4 regions of the Tropicibacter sp. S64 genome follow, and region 4 is predicted to be linked to each of the others. Evidence: riboswitches for the same ligand, from Rfam matches in the RefSeq annotation. Region 4 holds a riboswitch; each other region holds the start of a gene.

Region 1 (5,253 bases), on a different contig from region 4:
GAGGAAGAGTTCGCGCCTTGGATGATCGGCGTGACCGGCTGACAGCCGCTGGCTGGTCTTTGCTTTGGACTGCTCCCGGTGTTGACCCCGTGCGAGCCGCTGCCAGGCATCCGTCACTGCGCGATCGGAGGAAGATCACGCGGCCCTTCGAGGCGACCGTATCTTTACCGATGCAGCCACGTGCCAAGCCAGGCCCCGCCCCGGTGCGTCAACGGCGAAGGGCACACAAATACGCTTGATGCAATACATCAACCAAAGGCCGTACACCTCGGTTTCCAAACGAAAAAGCCGATGCGGATGCATCGGCTTTTTCGATCAGTCCATACCCCGAAGGGATAATGGTGCGGTCGAGAAGACTCGAACTTCCACGGGAGTTACCCCACAGCGACCTCAACGCTGCGCGTCTACCAATTCCGCCACGACCGCACTGTCTTGACTTGGTGGAGGCTCTCTACCGAAAGCCCCACGTGATGCCAAGAGCAAAAATGCGGGTTTTCGCGGTTTCTGCGAGATTGCGCCCGCGGGCGTCCGGGCGGCGGAAAACCCGGCCGAACCGGGCCACAAGCCATTGCGCGATCAGCAGTCCGAGGCCCAGCCCGATGGCCCAGTAACCCAGCGTCTCGTGCTCGCCGAAAACGATCCGGTTGACCAGCCGCCCCGGCAGAAAGGTCAGCAGACCCGCAGCGCACAGCGCCCGCCAGAACAGCGCGATCATGGTCTGCCGATGAGCCTCGGCGCGGCCCTGCACGGCATGGCGTACGCCCGTCCAGAGCGACACCAGCACCAGGATCGAAAGGAGGTGAATCGGGCTGAACGGTCCGATCACGCGAAAACCCTGAATCGCGAAGGACGACAGAGCCAGGATGGCCATGGCCAGCACCCAGATGTACCCGAGCGTGCGGTGCAGGCGGTCGCGTCGCCTGCGGTAGAGCGCGACAGGACCGACGGTCAGCGCGACGACGGCGGCCAGCGCATGGATCTGGGTCGCAAGCGGGGCGGCAAGAAGCGGGTCGAGGGACATGGCGTGTTTCCTTGTCTGGGCGGATTTGCCCCTGCCTAGACAAGGCCCCCCGCCCCATGCCATTCGGATTGCGTGAAACCGAGGGCATTTCGCGTGAGTGACAGGCAACCGCAATCCACGCTTCGCGAATGGCGGGCGCACATGGGGCAGCCCGTGACGCTGGCGGCGCTTGCGGCGGTGGGAGTCGTGCTCGGGCTGGCGGGGCCATTCGGCACGGAGCGGCTGCTGGACCTGCTGCCCCGCACGGCCTACTGGCTGTGGATCGTGGCGGCGACCTATGGCGCGGGGGCGCTGGTGAGCGCCGTCTTGCGGGCGCGGCTTGCCGCCTGGCCGGTCTGGCGGAGCGTGTTGGCGGAGGGCATCGCCTCCGGCCTCGTGATCGCGCTTCTGGTGCTGGCCAGCAACGCCCTTGTTTTTGGCTGGATTCCAACCGGGGCGGAGCTGCCGGAGTTCCTCGCCACGCTCCTTGTCATCACGATCATCGTCAACGCCGGGCTGCACCATCTCGCGTCGCAACGCCCCAAGGACGACCCACCGCCCCAGACACCACCCGCCATCCTGGAGCGTCTGCCGCTGGACAAACGCGGGCCGCTGGTGGCGCTTTCGGTGGAAGACCATTATGTCCGGGTGCGGACGGTCAAGGCCGAGGTGTTGCTGCTCATGCGCCTGTCCGACGCCATGCGCGAGACCGGCGACGTGGCCGGCGGGCAGGTGCATCGCTCGCATTGGGTCGCCTGGGGACAGGTGACCGCGGCGCGGCGCGAGGGGGATCGGGCGATCCTGTCGATGACATGGGGCGGCGAGATCCCGGTGAGCCGGGCCAATGTGGCGAAGATCAGGGAGGCGGGGCTGCTGCCCCGATAGGCCGATGGTGGACTGGAAGATCAGCGACGGGCTGACGGATTACGACACGGCGCTGGCCTTCATGGAAGCGCGCGCCGAGGCAATTGCGAAGGGCGAGGCGGAGGAATGCGTCTGGCTGCTGGAGCATCCGCCCCTCTACACCGCCGGGACCAGCGCGAAGCGTGAAGACCTGCGCGAGCCGGACCGCTTTCCGGTCCATGAGACCCGGCGCGGCGGACAGTATACTTACCACGGCCCCGGCCAGCGCGTCGTCTATGTCATGCTCGACCTGAACCGGCGCGGGCGGGACGTGCGCTGCTTCGTGCGCGATCTCGAAGCCTGGGTGATCGCGACCCTGGGCGAGTTTGGCCTGACGGGGCATATCCGCGACGGGCGTGTCGGCGTTTGGATCGAACGGCCGGACCGGCCCCTGACGCCGTCCGGCCTGCAAGCCGAGGACAAGATCGCCGCCATCGGCATCCGCCTGCGCCGCTGGGTGAGCTTTCACGGGATTTCGATCAACGTGGAACCGGACCTGACGCATTTCGACGGAATCGTGCCCTGCGGGATCACCGAGTACGGCGTGACCTCGCTGGTCGATCTCGGGCTGCCGGTCGGCATGGATGATCTCGACGTGGCGCTCAGGCGGCAGTTCGATCTGGTCATGGAAACCCGGGCCGCCGCGTGCGGGCGCGCCGGGTGAAAACATTCCGGTGAAAGTTTCGGCCGGGGCTTCGCCCCATCGCCCATTGGGCGAGTCCCCGGGTATTCGAGGACCGAAGCAGCCCCGGGCGCGGCCTGTTTCGGCCTTGGATGCCGGCCTAGATGGACATCCGGCGCGTGCGGGCGCCGCCGCGTCGTTTCGCCTTGGGCAGGGCGAGGGTCAGAGGTTTCAGCGGATACTTCAGCGAGTCGCGGAGCAGCCGGCAGAAGACGGCGATGGCCGGGTCGGATTCGATGAAATCCAGGGCGGCAAGATAGGCGCGCACCGCCTCGTATTCGTAGTCGGCCTCGGCCGGGAGCGCCCCGAGCCATTGCATGTAGCCCATCTGACCCAGTTCGCGGGCCCGGTCCGTGGAGATGCCCTGGGCCATGAGCCCGTTGAGAGTTCTTGCGATCAGCATTGCGCCCTCCGCGCGATGTCTTGGACGGAGAGCTGGGACAGGGTGTCGCACACGGGTTGGCCGCGCCGGTTACCTCCTGCCCGAGGCACCCCGCCCGGGTTGCGTTGCCGCCCCTTGCGGAGCGTGTCCCGCCGGATGGCGGGGCGACAGCAGGTTTCCTGACTCGCGGCTCTGCGCGGTGCGTCCCTTCCCGGCCCGAGAGCCAGTGGTTTCGACGCATCGCTTGCCGCTTACAGTTGCGGGGGCAGTCCCGGCCTTGGACCTTCTGGTCCGCACCGGAGTTCCCTTTTCAGACCACGCCGAAGCGCGGTCACTGTCTGGAGGGAGTGTGCCAGAGCTGCGCGACCGCCGCAAGGTGCTAGGCGTCGCCGGTGGTCGGTTCAGCGCCGGGCGCGGGCACCGAACACATGGAAGAGGATCGTCTCGCGGGACAGGCCATGCGCCGCAAGCTCTTGGTCGGACAGCGCTTTGAGCCGCGCGACCTCGTCCGAGAGCGCCCGGCTGCGGCGATCGAACGGGGTTTCGAACAGCCGCGCGAGACGGGCGGAAAGCGTCGGACGCGGGGTGAGGCTGGTGTCGAGCAGGGCCATGGTCAGGGTTCCGGTTCAGGCGTTTCGGGCAGATGCCGGGACTGTGCCGGATCCTGTCCCGCCGGGGCAGTCCGGAAAGCCTGACCAAAGCCCGGTTCGAGGGTCCGGAATACCCGACCGGCGCGCGGATTCGCCCCGTTTTGCCGACGGAATGCCCCTGCGACATCGCTTCAAGGGGGTGCGACAATGTTATTTGATCTGCGTCAAATTCCTCCATTGCCCGCCCCTGCCTCACATTCTAAAACGCGAAAGGGAGACGCATGCGACGGGGGATTCCCCCCGGCGGGCTGCGTTTATCGAGAGATTATCAGGAGGCACACAATGGCAGACGCCGCCATTCACGGCCACGACCACCACGACGACCGCGGGTTCTTCACCCGCTGGTTCATGTCGACGAACCACAAGGACATCGGGATTCTGTACCTGATCGTCTCGGCGTTCGCAGGTCTCGTGTCCGTCATCTTCACCGTTTACATGCGACTCGAGCTCATGGAGCCGGGCGTTCAATACATGTGCCTTGAAGGCTGGCGCCTGACGGCCGCCGCGGCGGGCGAATGTACCCCCAACGGCCACCTGTGGAACGTGATGATCACGGGCCACGGCATCCTGATGATGTTCTTCGTCGTCATTCCCGCGCTCTTCGGCGGCTTCGGCAACTACTTCATGCCGCTGCAGATCGGTGCGCCGGACATGGCCTTCCCGCGGATGAACAACCTGTCGTTCTGGCTCTATGTCGCCGGCACCTCGCTGGCGATCCTCTCGGTCTTCTCGCCGGGTGGCAACAACCAGCTCGGTTCGGGCGTCGGCTGGGTGCTCTACCCGCCGCTGTCGACCTCCGAGGGCGGCTACTCCATGGACCTCGCGATCTTCGCGGTGCACGTCTCGGGTGCCTCCTCGATCCTCGGCGCGATCAACATGATCACCACCTTCCTGAACATGCGCACCCCGGGCATGACCCTGTTCAAGGTCCCGCTGTTCTCCTGGTCGATCTTCGTGACCTCCTGGCTGATCCTGCTCTCGCTGCCGGTCCTGGCAGGCGCGATCACCATGCTGCTGACCGACCGCAACTTCGGCACCACCTTCTTCCAGCCCGGCGGCGGCGGTGACCCGATCCTCTACCAGCACATCCTGTGGTTCTTCGGCCACCCGGAAGTGTACATCGTGATCCTGCCGGGCTTCGGCATCATCTCCCACGTGATCGCCACCTTCAGCCGAAAGCCGGTCTTCGGCTACCTGCCGATGGTCTGGGCGATCATTGCGATCGGCGCGCTCGGCTTCGTCGTGTGGGCACACCACATGTACACCGTCGGCATGTCCCTGACCCAGCAGTCCTACTTCATGCTGGCCACCATGGTCATCGCGGTGCCCACCGGCGTGAAGGTGTTCAGCTGGATCGCCACCATGTGGGGCGGCTCCATCGACCTCAAGGCACCGATGCTCTGGGCTTTCGGCTTCCTGTTCCTCTTCACCGTCGGCGGCGTGACCGGCGTGGTGCTGAGCCAGGCGGGCGTCGACCGGGCCTACCACGACACCTACTACGTGGTTGCACACTTCCACTACGTGATGTCGCTCGGTGCCGTCTTCGCGATCTTCGCAGGGGTCTACTTCTACTTCCCGAAGATGTCGGGCCGGATGTATTCCGAGCCGCTCGCGAAACTGCACTTCTGGATGATGT
Region 2 (5,253 bases), on a different contig from region 4:
CGAGGAAAAGCGCGAGGGTGAGCGCGGTCAGGAGCGGGAGCGGTTTCATGCAGCAGCACCCGCGGCGATGGGGGCTTTGGGGGTATTTGGGCCAAGAAGAAACAGCAGCGCGGCGCGGGTCATCGGGCGATGCTCCAGTCGAGGCGGATCTGCACGAGGTCCGCGACGGCGTCGAGCAGGGCCGGGGTTCCGCAGAGCCAGTTTGCGCCCTCGTTCAGGCCGCGCAGCTTGCCGGAGCGCTGCAGGACCGGGTGCATGAGCAGGTCCGTGGCGCGGGCGGGGCTGGCGTAGGGCTGGCCGGTGAGGATCAGGTCGGGGTCCGCGAGGATCAGCGCTTCCAGAGGCAGGGCGCCGCCGAAGGGCATGCCGAGGTCTGCGGCGATATTCTCCAGCCCCGCCGCCGCGAGCAGGTCGCCGCCCAGCGTGTTGGTCCCGGCGGTGTTGCCGAGTGCGTAGTAGAGCGCGACGCGGGGATGAGGGCCGGGGGTGGCCCTGAGGGCCGCGAGCCGTGAGTCGAAGTCGGCCAGCAGGGTTTGCGCCCGGGCCTTGGCGTCCGGGCCGAGCAGGTCCCCCATGCGGGCGATGTTGCTGCGTGCCATGGCGAGGCTGTCCGCCGGGTCGAAGACCTCGACGCGGATGCCGAGCCGCTCCAGCATCTCCACCGTGGCGCGGGTGGTGTAGCGCCCGGCGAGGACGAGGTCCGGCTGATCCAGAACCACGCTTTCGGCGCTGCCGTCGTTGCGCGGAAAGGCCTGCGCCTTGTCGGCGTAGACCGAGCTGCGCGGATCGACGGAGAGAGAAGACAGCGAGGCGATCTGTGCCGGATTGCCCAGCAACAGCAGCGTCTGGTCGGTGCAGACGTTGAGCGAGACAACGCGCTGCGGCGTGTCGGCCGAGGCGGGCGAGGTCACGGCGACAAGCGCCGCCGCGACCCAGGCCCGGAGGTCAGAACGAGCCACGGACGCCAAAGAAGGCGGTACGGCCCATGGCGTTGTAATCCGCCGTGGTCTGATAGGACTCGTTCGTCAGGTTCTCGACCCGCAGGTACATCTCCGTGTTCGGCGCGATGTCGTAGGAGACGGAGGCGTTGACCAGCGTGTAATCGTCCATGTCCCGCGCCGGGAAGCCGTCCTGCGGGCGGTCGGCGAGGTGCTGGATGGTCAGGCCCATGCTCAGCGCATCGGTGATGTCGGCGGTCAGGCCGAGCGTGATGTCATGCTTGGGCGTGCGCGGCAGCGGGTTGCCGTTGGCGTCCTCGGTGTCCGAGTAGGTGTAGTTGCCGAAGACGGTGATCCGGTCGGTGGCCTGATATTCGCCGGACAGCTCGATGCCCCGGGTCTTCGACGTGCCGGGGATCTGGGCGTAGCCCGCGCCGACGAAGCCGATCAGGTCGTCGATCTCGGTGTAGAACAGCGTCGCGCGGGCAAAGCCGTTGGCGTAGCCGTGCTCCAGCCCGATCTCGAAGCTGCGGCTGGTTTCCTCGGTCAGCGACGCGTTGCCGTAGAGCTGGGAGTGCAGCTGGTACAGGGAGGGTGCGCGGAAGCCGTTGGCGATGGAGGCGCGCAGCACGGTCTCGTTGCCGAAGTCATAGGCCAGCGCAACGCGGCCGGACCAGAAGCCGCCGAACTCCGAGTGATCGTCGTGGCGGATGGAGCCGGTCAGCGAGAGCGCCTCGTTCGGCTGCCAGTTGGCCTCGGCGAAGATGCCGTTGGTGGTGACTTCCTTGTTGGTGTCCAGCAGCCGGGTGCCGAGGAAGGCGAATGTCACGGGGTCGAACAGCCATTCTTCCTCGGTGGTGCGGAAGCCCTCGCGGGTGTTGTCCGCGCCGAAGGAGAAGGACAGGCGCTCGTTCGGAGCCCAGTTGCCCTGATAGGCGACCTTTTTCCGAGTGCCCTGGAACGGATCGGTGCGGCCCGCAGAGGTGGAGGTGCGCTCGTGGGTGAGGTTGGTGTAGGACAGCTCGTTCTCCACCGCGCCGAGGTCGAATTGCGCGTAGAAGCGCATCGCCTTGGTCTGGGCGGTGAATTCCTGGTCGTAGGGCGCAAAGCCGTCGCCGCCGAAGGGGTCGAACTCGCCCTTGGCCTCGATCAGCAGGAGCGAGCCGCCAAGCCGGAGCCAGTCGGTCGCGTCGTAGTAGCCCTCGAGGGTCAACTGGGTGCCGGAGTATCCGTCCGGCTCGCTGCCTGCCGCGCTGGCGGAGATGCCCATGGTTTCCAGATGCGCCCCGGAGAAGGCGATGCCTGCCCGCTCGCCGGTGTGCGCGACGCTGAAGTTGGCGGATTTGGTGGCGTTGCCGCCCATCTCCACACCCCAGGTGCCGCGCGTGCCGGGCTCGCCCTCCGGGTCCAGCGTGGTGATGTTGATGACGCCGCCCACCGCTTCGGAGCCGTAGACCGCGGATTGCGAGCCCTTGAGCACCTCGATCCGGTCCACTGCGCCCATCGGCAGCACACCCCAGTTGAACTGGGTGGTGGTGATCGACGGATCGGTCACGTCGATGCCGTTGATGAGCACCGGCACATAGGCGCCGTCGAGGCCACGGATGCGGATGTTTGTCACCGAACCCGTGCCGCCGTTGGAGGAGACGCTCACACCTGGCACGGTGGCGAGGAAATCGGCGATGTTCGTGGTCGGCGCGACCTCCAGGTCTTCGCGGTTCACCACATCGACGGTGCTGCCGCTGTCCTTAAGAGCGATCGGCGTGTGGTTTGCGTAAAGCGTCAGGACGCCGAGATCGACGACCTCCGCCTGCGCGAGGCCGGCGTAAGAGATGAGGGCGAGGGCGGATGCGGAGAGCCTCAGGCGGGTCATGGCCGTGGTCCTTGGTCTTTGATGGGTCCGCAGGGAGGATGCGGAGCCGGGTGCGAATAATTCGGGGAAGAGCCTCTGGCGCTCCCTCGAACGGTGAGGGGATGCCACCACGCCGGAAAACCGTATCCGCCCGCGCGCCCCGCGCATGGGATGGGTGATCACCGTGGCAGGTCTCCTGGCTTGCGGGTCAGGGCGGTGTCCGGGCCTTCCCGGGGGCGAACCCCAGTGGCAGTTGCCGGAACCGCTCGCCGCTTACAGTTGCGGGGGCAGCCGCGGATTTGCACCGCGTTCCCTTTTACCCGGGCAGGCCCGGACCAAGGTGCGCCCCGCATACCGGGGGAGAGAGCCGAGTCGCAACGGGCTTGTTGGGGATAGCCGAAAAAGTGTGTAGGGAGACACATTCTTTTACAGTGAAGCCGGAAGAGGGCCTATGAGGGCGGAAGAAGGCGGAACGGCCTTATAAATATAAGGGTTTCACGGTGTAGCGGCGGGTTTTCGAGCGCGGCAGAGTGTTTTGCAGTAAGGCCGAAAATGGGGCGATTTGACGCGAGTCGTGTGGTTTTCGGGAAACAGGGCAAGGAAAACCGTGCGGGGCGTGAAACCCCTTTCAAATATGGTTCAAACGCGTGTTCGAGGGCGTGGAGCCGGGGTTGAGAGGGGCGATTTCAGGCTGCGGAACTGGGACCCAAGTCGCCCAGTTTGGTTTCAGGGTCCCAGAAAGGCATTGCAGCCATAAAAAACAAAGGCTTGGCGATTTCGACCTCGCCAAGCCTCGCTGTCGAACTGGGACCCGATTTTCAGGATTGTCGCCAGTCTGACACGCCGAAATCCGGACCATCCATGTCGGACCTGGCACCATCCAACGCGTTGACGTTCGGGTTGTAGTACCGGCGCATCTCGGTTGCTCCGGTCAGACCGCAGTGGCGGCATTTGCAGCGCGGGAGGATCTGATCGCGCAGAAGACATTCGGCCGCGGGTGGGTATGGGATTTCATTGGACCGTCGGCAGTGACGGCAAACGAAGTGCAGGGTGTTCACGTTAACCGGCCGTTTACTGTTCCGTGGGATGGTCGCTTCATGCGTAGAACATATAAAGAACACGAGTTGAAGACGGTCACCGTCACGATCTGGACGGGACAGACCGTTTCCATGTCCTGGCCGAAGGCAGAGGACTGTCCACCAGTGATGGTTTCGGCAGGGTATCGAGGTCGGCATTGCGATATTGCAGCGCCAATTGGTGTCGGCAGTGCACCACTAGAACCAGGGGCATAGAACAAACCATCTTGGCAAACCGCCTCTGGGACTTCCGTGCTACTTCCAGAGGTCAGAGCTTGATGCCCCTCCTTTCGCATATGGTAAACGTCGCGGTGACCTCTCCCTCCGACCCACCCAATGCGATCACCGAGAAGCCACGGCTCTGGGTGAGCATTCCGTAAAATGGCTTCCGGCCTGTATAGGCACCATAACTGTTCTTCGCGTTTACGAAGCCGCAAACCGTGATGATATGACCGTCCTGGGCAGCCTTGATGGTCCCAAACTCTGCACTGCTCGGGTCTTTCAACCTTTCCCGAACCTCGGATTTCACAGTTCGTTTCTCGAAGAAGCCAAGCTGATAACTGCCTTCATCGACACCAGACGATCCAGAGATGACCGCTACTCCGATCGCTCCCAAGACAGCGGCCACGCCGCCCATTGCGTAGAATGCACCAATATCCTGCAATACAATCTTCCCTCTGAAAAATGGCTCGTCACTTCCAAGTATGCCCCGACCAGATGACTTGGCCGAGGACGCTGGCGGCGATGTGGTTCATGTCGTCGCCAATGTAGTATTCCGGTGGGTATCGGTCCTGATCGGGGTTGTCGCTGCGGATGATGAGGGCCGCACCGGGGACAAGCTCCAGCCGCTTGATGCGGGTGCCATCTCCGGGCTGATTGAAGACGTAGACCTGCCCTGAGGTGATCGCGGTCTTTCGGCGGTCGATCATGACCAGGTCGCCGTCCGAGATCACCGGGGCCATGCTGTCGCCGCGCACGGTGATCAGGAAGCAGGTGTCCGGCCGGATACCGTTCTGCAAGAGCCAGTTCTGCGAGAAGGCGAGATGATCGACCGGATCGTCATCGAGGTTGATGTGACCATCGCCCGCCGCCGCGCTGGCCTCGAAGCGGGCCACGGTGGCGAAGCGTTCGCCGTCGATCTCTGAGGTTGGTTCGGTCGAGCGCGGTCTGCCTATATAGAATTCCAAATCGAGAGCATCACAAATTGTCTTCGCTCTCTCGATGTTTGGGACTGTGCGTTTGTCGTCAGTTCTCACCACGGCTCGCAAATATCCCTGCGGCCAACCCTGCGTGAGTTCAAAGCTGTTGATGTTCTGCTTCAGCTCGCCGAGGCGAGCCAGCACCATTTCAGCAAAGTCCATGGCGTCCCCGAAAAATGCAGTTGGGA
Region 3 (5,253 bases), on a different contig from region 4:
GTCGGGGCGCCACGGCGGGCGCGCCGACCGCAACCCCAGCCCGCCGAATAGGAGTGACCATGAAACGCATGTTAGCCGGGCTGCCGTTGGTGTTGGCGGCCATCCTCGGGGCCTTTTTCCTTTGGGGACTGGACCCTGAGCGTGACCCAAATGATATCCCCTCGGTTCTGATCTCGCACCCGGTGCCGGAGTTTGCGCTGGACCCGGTCCCAGGACTCGACGTGCCGGGCCTTGCAACAGCGGACCTGTCGGGCAATCCCGGCCCCGTGGTGGTCAATGTCTTTGCCTCGTGGTGCGTGCCGTGCAAGGCCGAACATGCGGTCCTGTCGCGGTTCGTCGAACGGGACGGGGTGCGCCTTCTGGGCATCAACTACAAGGACAAGCCCGAGGACGCCCTGCGTTGGCTCGCCGAGTTGGGCAACCCGTACAGTGCCATCGGCTCTGACCTCGATGGTCGGGCGGGTATCGAATGGGGCATTTCCGGCGTTCCGGAAACCTTCATCGTCGGCGGAGACGGAACGGTTCTGTATCGCTATGTCGGGCCGATCGTGGGCGAGGACGCCGTGGCAAAATTCACGCTCGCGTTGCAGCAGGCGCAAGGCGGCCTGTCATGAGGGCGGTGGTGCTCGCCGTTCTGTTGGCTGTCTTGCCCATGCTCGCGCAGGCTGTAGAGCCGGACGAGATCCTGGCCGACCCGGCGCTTGAGGCGCGCGCCCGCGTGATCTCCAAGCAGCTGCGCTGCGTGGTTTGCCAGAACCAGGACATCGACAGTTCCAACGCCGGGGTGGCGCGGGATTTGCGGCTGCTCGTACGTGAACGGCTGACCGCGGGCGACAGCAATGCGGAAGTGGTCGACTACATCCACGCGCGCTACGGAGATTTCGTCCTGTTGAAACCGCCGTTCACACGTCGGACCGTGGTGCTTTGGCTTGCGCCGCTGGTCCTGATTTTTGCAGCGGTGCTGACCGGGGGGCTCAGTCTTTCGCGGGCCCGACGCCGACGCACCGACGCGGCGCTCGATCCCGAAGACGAGGCGCGCATTGCAGCGGCCATGGACCGATACAAACAGGGAGGATCGGAATGATCTGGGGTATTTTCGCCATCATGGCGATTGCTGGTCTGACCATCGCGCTGTTTCCGATGCGCCGGGCAGGCATGGCACCGGTCTTGCGCGCCGACGCCGTGCCGGCGGTTCTGGTCGACCAGCTCGAAGAAATCGACCGCGACATGGCGCGGGGGCTGGTCTCTGCACCCGAAGCAGAGGCCGCAAGGCAGGAAATCCGCCGCCGCATGGCGCAGGTGCTGCGGCGCGCTGATCGGCAGACCGTCACGACGACAGGCGGGCGCGGCGCGCTGATCCTCGCGGCGGTGTTTGTCCCGGTCATGGCCTTTGGCTACTATTCGTTCGCCGGTGCGCCCGACGTGCCGGCTGTGGCCTTCGCCGACCGCGCCGACGAGCGCGCCGACACGCGACGGATCGCCGATTTGGCTGGGCAATTGCGCGAAAGGCTGAGGGCCGATCCCGACGGCGGCCCGACCGATGGCTGGATGTTGTTGGGCCAGACCTATGCGCGCATGGGACAATTCGACGAAGCCGTTACCGCCTTCCGGACGGCCTCTGGCCGTGACGACGCGGTTTCGGCGACATGGTCGATGCTGGCCGAGGCGATGATCCGGGCCAATGACGGAACCGTCACGCCGGACGCGGTGACCGCTTTGAACAGGGCGCTGACGCTGGACCTCTCGAACCCGGCGGCGGCGTTCTACCTTGCGATCGCGGACGCGCAGGCAGGAGAGGTCGGGGCAGCTCATGACCGCCTGACGGCGCGACTGGCCGAGACGCCGGGCTACCAGCCCTGGATGGACACCTATATTGCGCAGGCGAATGCATTCGCACAAACACTCGGCCGGGCGCCCATCGCGTCGCGTGCGCCTGTTGCCCGCAGCCCCAGTGCCGCCGATGTCGCCGCCGCACAGGAGATGAGCGAAGGCGACAGGGCGGTTTTCATACGGTCCATGGTGGATCGTCTGGCGACGCGGCTTGAGGATGAACCGGATGACGTGAACGGATGGCTCAGGCTGGCGAATGCCTATGGCGTGCTCCAAGAGATGGACAAGGCGCGGGACGCTTACCTTCGCGCGGATGCGCTGTTGCCCGAGGGCGATGCGCGCAAGGCAGAGGTCAGGGCAAGCATCGCACGTCTGGAAAACCCGTGATCAGTCCGGGTTACCGGGCCGCCATGTCCATCGTTGACCGTCGTGTACCAGGTGGATCGGGGCGAGAGGATGGATATCCAGCCGGAACCCGGCAATAGGCGGCAGGTCCAGCGCGCTGACAATGACTCCGCGCAGCACGGGCGGGGCCGCCAGAGCCACCACACGATCTGCCGACGAGGCCGCCATCTGGTCCAGCCAGGGTCGTACGGTCGCGCAGAGGTCTGTCAGGGAGGTACCCCCGCCGGGGCGAGCTTCGGGGTCACGGGTCCACAGTGACAGTGCCTCGGGATCGGTGGCGGCGACTTCGTCCAGGGTCATGTCTGTCCAGTGCCCGAAATCCTGCGCGCCGAGCGCCGCGCAGTCGTTTGGCTGCAATCCAAGCTCCAAGGCCAAGACACCGGTCCCTGGCGCGGTCTGGCAAGCACTGCCCCCAAGCCGGCCAGAGAGGGTACGTGCCCGCTGTACCTGCGCAGCGCTCATATCCGCGGCAAGGCGAAAGGGGTGATGCGCAGACATGGGCGCGGCAACGAGGATCAGGCGCATGGGGGGCTTTCGTACAGGCGAGGCAAGAAAATGTTGGCAGCTCGAGGCATTCTGGCCTATCGATCAGACACAGGGGAATACGGAAGCCGGTGAAAATCCGGCACGGTCGCGCCACTGTGATCGCGCAAGCGTAAGTCAGACACGGATCCCTGGAAAATACTCATGACGCGTCATCAGAAGGAGTACCAAATGACTGTCGCAACCCGTCCCGCCGTTTCGAGCGATCTTCCCGCCATCCCTATGCGGGACATTGCCCCTTGGGCGATCCTGGCCGCGCTGCTGGCTGTCCTGCTGGTCTATTTCGTTGGTGCAGAGCAGGGCGCATGGTCTGTTTTCGCCGGGACCGACGTGCACGAATTCGTGCACGATGCGCGCCACCTTCTTGGCTTTCCCTGCCACTAAGTTACAGCGATGACTCGTCTTCTTGTGCTCGGCCTTCTGGCCGGGCTGTTGGCGTCCGTGGTGACGTTCGGCGTGGCGCGACTTGTCGGTGAACCTGCGCTGGACGCGGCCATCGCGATGGAAACCACCGACAGCCACACACACGCGACAGATACGCCGGATCTTTCCGATACCGGCGGCATGTCGCGCCATTTGCAGGCTGGTCCTGGATTGTTCGTCGGTCTCGCCGCCGTGGGCGTGGCCCTGGGCGGGATCCTGGCAATCAGCTTTGCCGTGGCGCGGGGGCGGATCCTGCATGGATCGACACGGGCCACGGTGGCCTGGATCACGGCGTTGGGCTTTGCCGCGGTGATCGTCGTTCCCATGCTGAAGTTTCCGGGAAATCCGCCAGCAGTTGGCAACCCCGAAACGATCGGGGCGCGCACCCTGGCCTATTTCGCCTTTCTGGCGCTGTCGTTGGCAACCCTCGGGCCGGCTGTCTCGGCGGTGAAAGGGATCGCTTCGCGACGACGCAAGATGCTGATCGGGGCGGGGATCTACGCAGGGGTCATGTCCGGGGCAGCGATCCTGTTGCCCTCGTTCCACGAGGTGGACCCGGCCTTTCCGCGCGATCTGCTCTGGCAGTTCCGGGCATCGACATTGGCGGTGCAGGCAACGCTGTGGGCCAGCACGGGGATCGCCTTTGGCTGGCTGGTCGAACGGTTCGGCCAATCCATTTGACGGGAGGTGTACAGATATCGGCACGGTGACGTTCAGAAAGTAACCTTCACGTTCGGTGCTTGCGGCGGAATTCCGGCGCGACCAAAGCGTTGCCAGATCAGCGAGTTGTTTCCCGATGTCAGGGCCGCAACTGGCCGTCCGCACGCGCGACTGGCCAAGACGCGTGGTTTGCGCGCAAGGCAGAGGTTCAGGCAATACTGGCGCAACTCGGGGGAGACTGAGGTCAGCCGACCCGACGGATCAGGCTAAATTGAAAAGCTTGCTCCGCGCCTTTCGGGGTTTGGTGGAGGTGGCGGCGATGCGCCACCGGCGCGAAACTGTCTGCCAAAAGCACCGCGATATTCTCGGGGCTGTAGCGGACGACCGGCAGGCCGCTGCACCGATCCGGTCCGTCCGGCGCAAAAGTGGCTATGATGGCATGGCCATCGATCCGGACGGCGCGTGTCAAGCTCTCGATATAGGCGGCTCTGTCGGCGGGGTCGGTGAGAAAGTGGAATACCGCCCTGTCATGCCACAGGTCGTACTGTCGCGTCGGCGACCAGGTGGTGATGTCTTTACACAGCCAGGTCAAGCTGCCCCCTGCGGGCCCCAGCCGGTCTCGCGCGGCATCCAAGGCCACTTGCGACAGGTCCAAAATCGTCACGTCGCGCAGCCCCATCGCCAGCACGGCGTCCGTGAAACGGGACATGCCGCCGCCTATGTCGATCACCGACGCGCCTCTGGGAATTCCGGCCATCCGAATTAGGTCGAGCGAAACTGTCGGATCGTCCTGATGCCAGCTCAGGCTGGTCTCGGGCGTCTTGCCGTAGACGGTGTCCCAGTGTTCTTTTCGATCGACTGACATGGCCATGCCCACTGACGCGGATCTGCAGACCAACTAAAGGTCCAACATATTCCATATACATAATGTTTAAATGTCAGTTCGGCAAGGTTGCCCGATCGAGAGCCTTCAGCACGGATCGGTCCGTCAGGATTTCCGACAGGACGATACCCTCTGGCGCGCCCGGTCCATAGACGACGTTGAAGGGGATGCCGTAACGGTCGAAGCTTTCGAGATAGCGCGCAATCGACTCGTCCGGGCGCGTCCAGTCGGCCTGCATGAGGGTGATGCCGTCAGCGGACAGCGCCGTGCGCACCGGGTCGCGTTCCAGCACCAGGGCTTTGTTGGCCTTGCAGGTCAGGCACCAATCCGCAGTGACATCGACAAAGACGACCTGCCCGCCCGACACCTGCCGCGCGATCTCGGCGCGGGCAAAGCTTTGCCAAGCCAGCGCGCTGCCGTCCGGCGCGGGGGAGGCGGCGGGCGTGGACACGAAGGGAGCGGCCACCAACGTCACAGCGACCAGAAGCGCCGCGCCAGACAGGCGCGGA
Region 4 (5,253 bases):
GCCCTTTGCCGGCGTCATCCTGAACCGCGTCGCCTCGCCCCGGCACGAACGGCTGACGCGGCTGGGGATGGAACGGGCGGGCCTGCCGGTGCTGGGCGTCCTACCCCGGCGCGGCGACCTGACCCTGCCCGAACGCCATCTGGGCCTGATCCAGGCGGTCGAACACCCTGATCTCGACGCCGCGATTGTCGATTACGCGACCTTCCTGCGCGAGCATGTCGACCTTGACGCGCTGCGCGCCGCCGCCGCCGGAAAGCCCTTGCCCGAGGCCCCCGCGACCCTGCCCAAACCCCCGGCACAGCGCATCGCCATCGCCCGCGACGCGGCGTTTTCCTTTACCTATCCGCATCTTCTGGAAGGCTGGCACGAGGCCGGGGCAGAGATCCTGCCGTTTTCTCCCTTGGCGGATGAGCCCCCAGCCCGCGACGCTGAACTTGTCTGGCTGCCCGGCGGTTACCCGGAGCTGCACGCCGGCAGGCTGGCCGCCGCCGAGACATTCCGTGCCGGTGTCCGCCGCCACGCCGAGACCCGCCCCGTGCATGGCGAATGCGGCGGCTACATGGCCCTGGGGAAGGCGCTGATCGACAAGACCGGCACACGTCACCGGATGCTTGGCCTCCTTGGCCTCGTCACCAGCTACGAAAAACGCAAGTTCCATATGGGCTACCGCCGAGCCGTGCTGCAAGCGCCGATGCCCGGTCTTGCGCCCGGCACGGCGCTGCGCGGGCACGAATTCCACTACTCGACGATCCTCGAACAGCCCGATGCGCCGCTGGCCGAGGTGCGCGATGCCGACGGCAATCCGGTGCCCGAGACCGGCTCCCGTCGCGGTTACGTCTCGGGCACGTTCTTCCACCTGATCACGCAAGAGGAAACCGCATGACGCACCTCGTCAGCTTTGTCAGTTCCGGCCCGGGCGATCCCGAGCTTCTGACGCTCAAGGCCGTGGACCGGCTCAAACGCGCCGACGCGGTGCTTTTCGACGATCTGTCCTCCGGGCCGATTCTCAGCCATGTGCGCAGCGGCGCCGACCTGATCGCCGTGGGCAAACGCGCCGGACGCCCCTCTCCCAAACAGGATCATGTGAGCCGGTTGCTGGTGGACTATGCGCGGCAGGACCAGCAGGTGGTCCGGCTCAAATCCGGCGACAGCGGTCTCTTTGGCCGGCTGGAGGAAGAGATCACGGCGCTGCGCGACGCGGGCATTCCCTACGAGATCATTCCCGGCGTGCCCTCGGCCTGCGCCGCGGCCGCCGCCGCCGGCATTCCGCTGACCCGGCGACTGACCGCGCGCCGGGTGCAGTTCGTCACCGGCCATGACGTGACCGGGCAGTTGCCCGAGGACGTGAACCTGGCTGCGCTCGCGGACCCGGGTGCGACCACGGTGGTGTTCATGGGCAAACGGACCTTTCCCGGACTTCTGGACCTGCTGCGCGACGCGGGCCTGCCCGACAACACGCCGGCGATCCTGGCCGAGGGGGTCAGCACCCCTGTCCAGCGTATCGAGCGTCACACGGTGAAATCCCTGGCAGACCGATTGGCCAGTGAGATCAGCGACCGGCCCGCCGTGATCCTTTACGGACCGCTTGCGACATGACCTGCCCGACGGTCACGATCTGCCGCAGTTGCCCGCTGGGCCAGTCGGATTTCGCCGAGCGCCTGCAGGCCCGGCTGGGGACAAATGCCCGCGTGGCGACCCGCGACTGCATGTCCGGCTGCGCACGCCCCTCGACCGTGGCGATCCGCGCACCGGGCAAGACAGCTTACCTGTTTGGCGATCTGTCCCCGGATGCGATTCCGCTGATCGAAACCTTCCTGCAGCACTACGCGGCCTCGCCCACGGGCGATTTCAGGGACGCGCGCGTTCTGGGCGATCTGCGCGTCAAGGCGATAGCCCGCATTCCGGGCTCACCAAAGTCGCAACCCGGCGATTCCACGTCGCTCTGCGCCTTCGGAAAACGGGTTTTTCTATTGACTGTCAGAGCGTTGCAAAGCCATATTCACGTGTGGCGTTCCGGCCCTTCGGGGTCGGTACAAATGGGAACAGGGAAGCCGGAACACGGCAAAGCCCCGACCGCCCCCGCGACTGTATGCGGCGAGCTCCTTTCGAAAACCCACTGCCGGAGCGGCAACGCTCGGTGGGAAGGGGAAAGGCAAGCAATGACCCGTGAGTCAGGAGACCGGCCACAAGACCTGAAACCGTAACGGCCGTCGGGTGTGACGGCCAAGGAGCAAAAAACCATGTCTCAACTCATCGCCAACCGCCGTGCGCGGGTTCCATCCGACACGCTCGGCATTGTCTTTGCAACGCTTCTGGGCCTGGGGATCGTTTTCCTGGCAGGTCATGCGCAATCGGCTGCCCTGCATGACGCGGCGCACGATATCCGTCACGGCACCGGCTTCCCCTGCCACTGACGAACATCTGACACTTGATGAACATTCGTATGCTGACCGGCGGACTGATCGCCGGCTGTGCCACCGGTATTCTCGCGGGGGCGCTGCATTTCGCGTTCCTGCAAGATATCATCCTGCAAGCCGAACTCTATGAATCGGGCGAACTCGTCCATGCTGCCGGCGCCGAACCGGAGGCGCTTCACGGCGCGGGCGAAGCCCGTGAACACACGCACGAGGCCGAAGCCCATGAGCACACGCACGCAGGTGCAACCGGGACGTTCACCCGAAATGCGCTGACGCTGCTCTTTGCCTGCCTGATCTATTCCGGCTATGGCCTCGTCATGGCCGCAGTCTTTCAGGCCATACGCGGGCGGGGCCAGGCAATCACCCCTGTCCAGGGGGTGCTCTGGGGACTTGCGGGGTTCGCGGTATTCCAGATGGCTCCGGCGATGGGCCTGTCACCGAACCTGCCGGGAACAGTCTCGGAAGACATCGACCTGCGCCAGTCCTGGTGGTTTGCCACGATCGCCGCGACGGGGATCGGCCTCGCGCTGATCTTCCTGCGTCCCACATGGGTCAGGATCGCCCTGGGAGCCGTGCTGATTGCCATACCACATGTGATCGGCGCACCGCAGCTTTCGGACTTCTTCGGGGTCGCGCCCCCGGAACTGTCCGCTCTATTCGCGACCAGGGTGATCGGCGTCAGCTTTGTCTGCTGGGCGGTTCTGGGCACGGCGGTCGCGCGGTTGACGGAGCCGGGACAGTGAGACAAAGGCCCCGGGCGGGCGATCCGCGTGTCCGGGGCCCTCTCGGGGGATGAAGATCATGGATGACCTCTGGCTTGTCGGCATCGGCACGGGCAGCCCCTCGCATATAACGCTCGCCGGGGTGAACGCGTTGCGGGACGCCGCGCTGATCCTCGTCCCCCGCAAGGGCGCCGAGAAGGACGACCTTGCAGAAATCCGCCATCGCATCATTGCCGAAACCGGATCGAAAGCCCGCATCGTGCATTTCGAATACCCTGTCCGGGACGCGGAGTTGCCCTATCAGGAGCGGGTGAAACACTGGCATGACGAAATCGCCCGCCGTTGGCAGGCCGCTCTCGCCGACGTCGATGTGACAGGTCCAGTGGCTCTGCTGGTCTGGGGCGATCCGTCCCTTTACGACAGCACCCTGCGTATCGCCGAGCGGCTCGATCCGGCGCCCCGAGTGCGCGTGATCCCCGGCATTACCGCCATACAGGCCCTGACAGCCGCGCATGCCATTCCCTTGAACAGTGTCAACGGCGCGGTGACGATCACCACCGGCCTTCGGCTGCGAACGGACGGACTTCCGACCAACGCCGAAACTATCGTCGTCATGCTGGATGGGCTTTGCACCTTCCGGGACCTGGCACCCGAGGGCTGGTACATCTGGTGGGGCGCTTACCTGGGATCGGACCAGCAGATTCTGGCCAAGGGCGCATTGCCGGAGGTCGCGGACAGGATCGTCCGCCTTCGCGCGGACGCGCGCAGGCGGCACGGCTGGATCATGGACAGCTACATCCTGAAACGCGTGGAAGGATCGCTGCGAAACCCGGCCCAGGATCATTGACCGCGTGCGGATGAAAGTCGGGAGCCAAGCCTGCCAGATCGGGACCACTCCTTGGCGCCCGCATCAAAGCCCGACTTTGCTTCGGGTCACGGGCGCCTGGCGCTGATCGCGTAGCGGTGTTCGGATTGGCGGAGCAGGACCTTGCGCCAGCCCAGTTGCCGCGCCTGAGCCCGGTGGATGCGCCCCAAACGCCGGTCGATGCAAATGTCTGTAAACCCGGCCTGTGCCAGCAGCGCCGCCACCTGATCGGCCCGCGCACCATTGGCGAAATACACCTGTCGCAAGATGCGATGGTGTCTGGCCGTAACGCCGTGATCGGTGATTTGCCGTTGCCCGAACAGCCGCGCCACCCAGCCCTTGGTCACGAAATCCCCGTCCACCACCAGCACCTGACCGCCCGGGGCAAGCACCCTGTACCACTCGGCAAAGGCCGCCGCCGGGTCGACCAGCGTCCACACGAGGTGCCGCGTCACGATCACATCCATGCTGCTCGAAGGCAGCATCGTCCGCTCGGCATCCGCCTGCAGGAAGGTCACGCCCGGCAGCTTGGCGCGCGCACGATCCAGCATCGGCTGGGCCCAGTCCAATCCGGTGACCTCGAACCCCATCTGCATGCAAAGCCGCGCGATTTCGCCCGTTCCCGATGCAAGGTCCAGCAAGCGCCGCCCCTGCGCCTCCCCCAGATGACGGCGAAACAGAGCCGCCCAAGCCGCCATTTCCGCGCCGTTGGCGATCTTGTGGCCCGGGTCGTTGTCAAAGGTCGCGGCCCGGTCCGACCAGTATTCGCGGATCTCGTCTCGGATGTCTCGGTTCGTCTGTCTCGGAGAGATCATGGAGGCACTCCTCAGTTGGCGAAGGCAGGTTTCTTTTAGTCGACAAATTTTGTCAACTTATATATTGACTCTTTTTGTCGGATATTTCATCCCAAGGCGCAGAAACGGAACAGAGGACGCGAACATGACCTTTTCCCACTTGCTTGGCGCCACGGCGCTGGCCATCCTGCCGACGTTTGTGCTGGCGGACCCGATCACCGTCACCGACATCACCGGGCGCGAGGTTACGCTGGACGGCCCCGCCGACCGGGTGATCCTTGGCGAAGGGCGGCAGATCTTTTTCGCCGCCGTTCTGGATGGCGAAGACCCGTTTGCCCGCGTCGTCGGCTGGCGCGACGACCTGCTTCAGGCCTCCCCCGAAAGCTATGCGCTCTATGCCGAGAAGTTCCCGCAGATTGCCGACATCCCGACCTTTGGCGGCTTCAAGGACGGGA

What was found. Region 4 has a riboswitch for cobalamin ahead of ACP159_RS24870 (CbtB domain-containing protein). Riboswitches for the same ligand answer to the same signal wherever they lie in the genome.
Region 1: another riboswitch for cobalamin. It lies ahead of ACP159_RS07005 (hypothetical protein); the one in region 4 lies ahead of ACP159_RS24870 (CbtB domain-containing protein).
Region 2: another riboswitch for cobalamin. It lies ahead of ACP159_RS08180 (TonB-dependent receptor plug domain-containing protein); the one in region 4 lies ahead of ACP159_RS24870 (CbtB domain-containing protein).
Region 3: another riboswitch for cobalamin. It lies ahead of ACP159_RS17320 (CbtB domain-containing protein); the one in region 4 lies ahead of ACP159_RS24870 (CbtB domain-containing protein).

The regions. Positions count from the first base shown of each region.
Region 1 is NZ_JBNAGK010000003.1:268,788-274,040, reverse strand. It holds gene ACP159_RS07030 (UxaA family hydrolase) at 1-42, shown strand, start outside; tRNA gene ACP159_RS07025 (tRNA-Leu) at 340-426, opposite strand; gene ACP159_RS07020 (DUF2306 domain-containing protein) at 452-1,021, opposite strand; gene ACP159_RS07015 (LytTR family DNA-binding domain-containing protein) at 1,115-1,885, shown strand; gene lipB (lipoyl(octanoyl) transferase LipB) at 1,890-2,567, shown strand; gene ACP159_RS07005 (hypothetical protein) at 2,686-2,988, opposite strand; cobalamin riboswitch at 3,134-3,306, opposite strand; gene ACP159_RS07000 (hypothetical protein) at 3,369-3,578, opposite strand; gene ctaD (cytochrome c oxidase subunit I) at 3,900-5,253, shown strand, end outside.
Region 2 is NZ_JBNAGK010000004.1:121,448-126,700, reverse strand. It holds gene ACP159_RS08190 (FecCD family ABC transporter permease) at 1-49, opposite strand, end outside; gene ACP159_RS08185 (ABC transporter substrate-binding protein) at 120-959, opposite strand; gene ACP159_RS08180 (TonB-dependent receptor plug domain-containing protein) at 946-2,811, opposite strand; cobalamin riboswitch at 2,960-3,145, opposite strand; gene ACP159_RS08175 (hypothetical protein) at 4,135-4,530, opposite strand; gene ACP159_RS08170 (S24 family peptidase) at 4,559-5,227, opposite strand.
Region 3 is NZ_JBNAGK010000011.1:20,761-26,013, reverse strand. It holds gene ACP159_RS17345 (heme lyase CcmF/NrfE family subunit) at 1-51, shown strand, start outside; gene ACP159_RS17340 (DsbE family thiol:disulfide interchange protein) at 60-614, shown strand; gene ACP159_RS17335 (cytochrome c-type biogenesis protein) at 611-1,084, shown strand; gene ccmI (c-type cytochrome biogenesis protein CcmI) at 1,081-2,217, shown strand; gene ACP159_RS17325 (histidine phosphatase family protein) at 2,218-2,760, opposite strand; cobalamin riboswitch at 2,796-2,927, shown strand; gene ACP159_RS17320 (CbtB domain-containing protein) at 2,950-3,162, shown strand; gene ACP159_RS17315 (CbtA family protein) at 3,172-3,882, shown strand; gene ACP159_RS17310 (class I SAM-dependent methyltransferase) at 4,106-4,732, opposite strand; gene ACP159_RS17305 (protein-disulfide reductase DsbD family protein) at 4,800-5,253, opposite strand, start outside.
Region 4 is NZ_JBNAGK010000025.1:17,660-22,912, forward strand. It holds gene ACP159_RS24855 (cobyrinate a,c-diamide synthase) at 1-883, shown strand, start outside; gene cobA (uroporphyrinogen-III C-methyltransferase) at 880-1,596, shown strand; partial or broken gene ACP159_RS24865 (DUF1636 family protein) at 1,593-1,892, shown strand; cobalamin riboswitch at 1,990-2,202, shown strand; gene ACP159_RS24870 (CbtB domain-containing protein) at 2,241-2,414, shown strand; gene ACP159_RS24875 (CbtA family protein) at 2,432-3,160, shown strand; gene cobF (precorrin-6A synthase (deacetylating)) at 3,219-3,986, shown strand; gene ACP159_RS24885 (class I SAM-dependent methyltransferase) at 4,073-4,819, opposite strand; gene ACP159_RS24890 (ABC transporter substrate-binding protein) at 4,944-5,253, shown strand, end outside.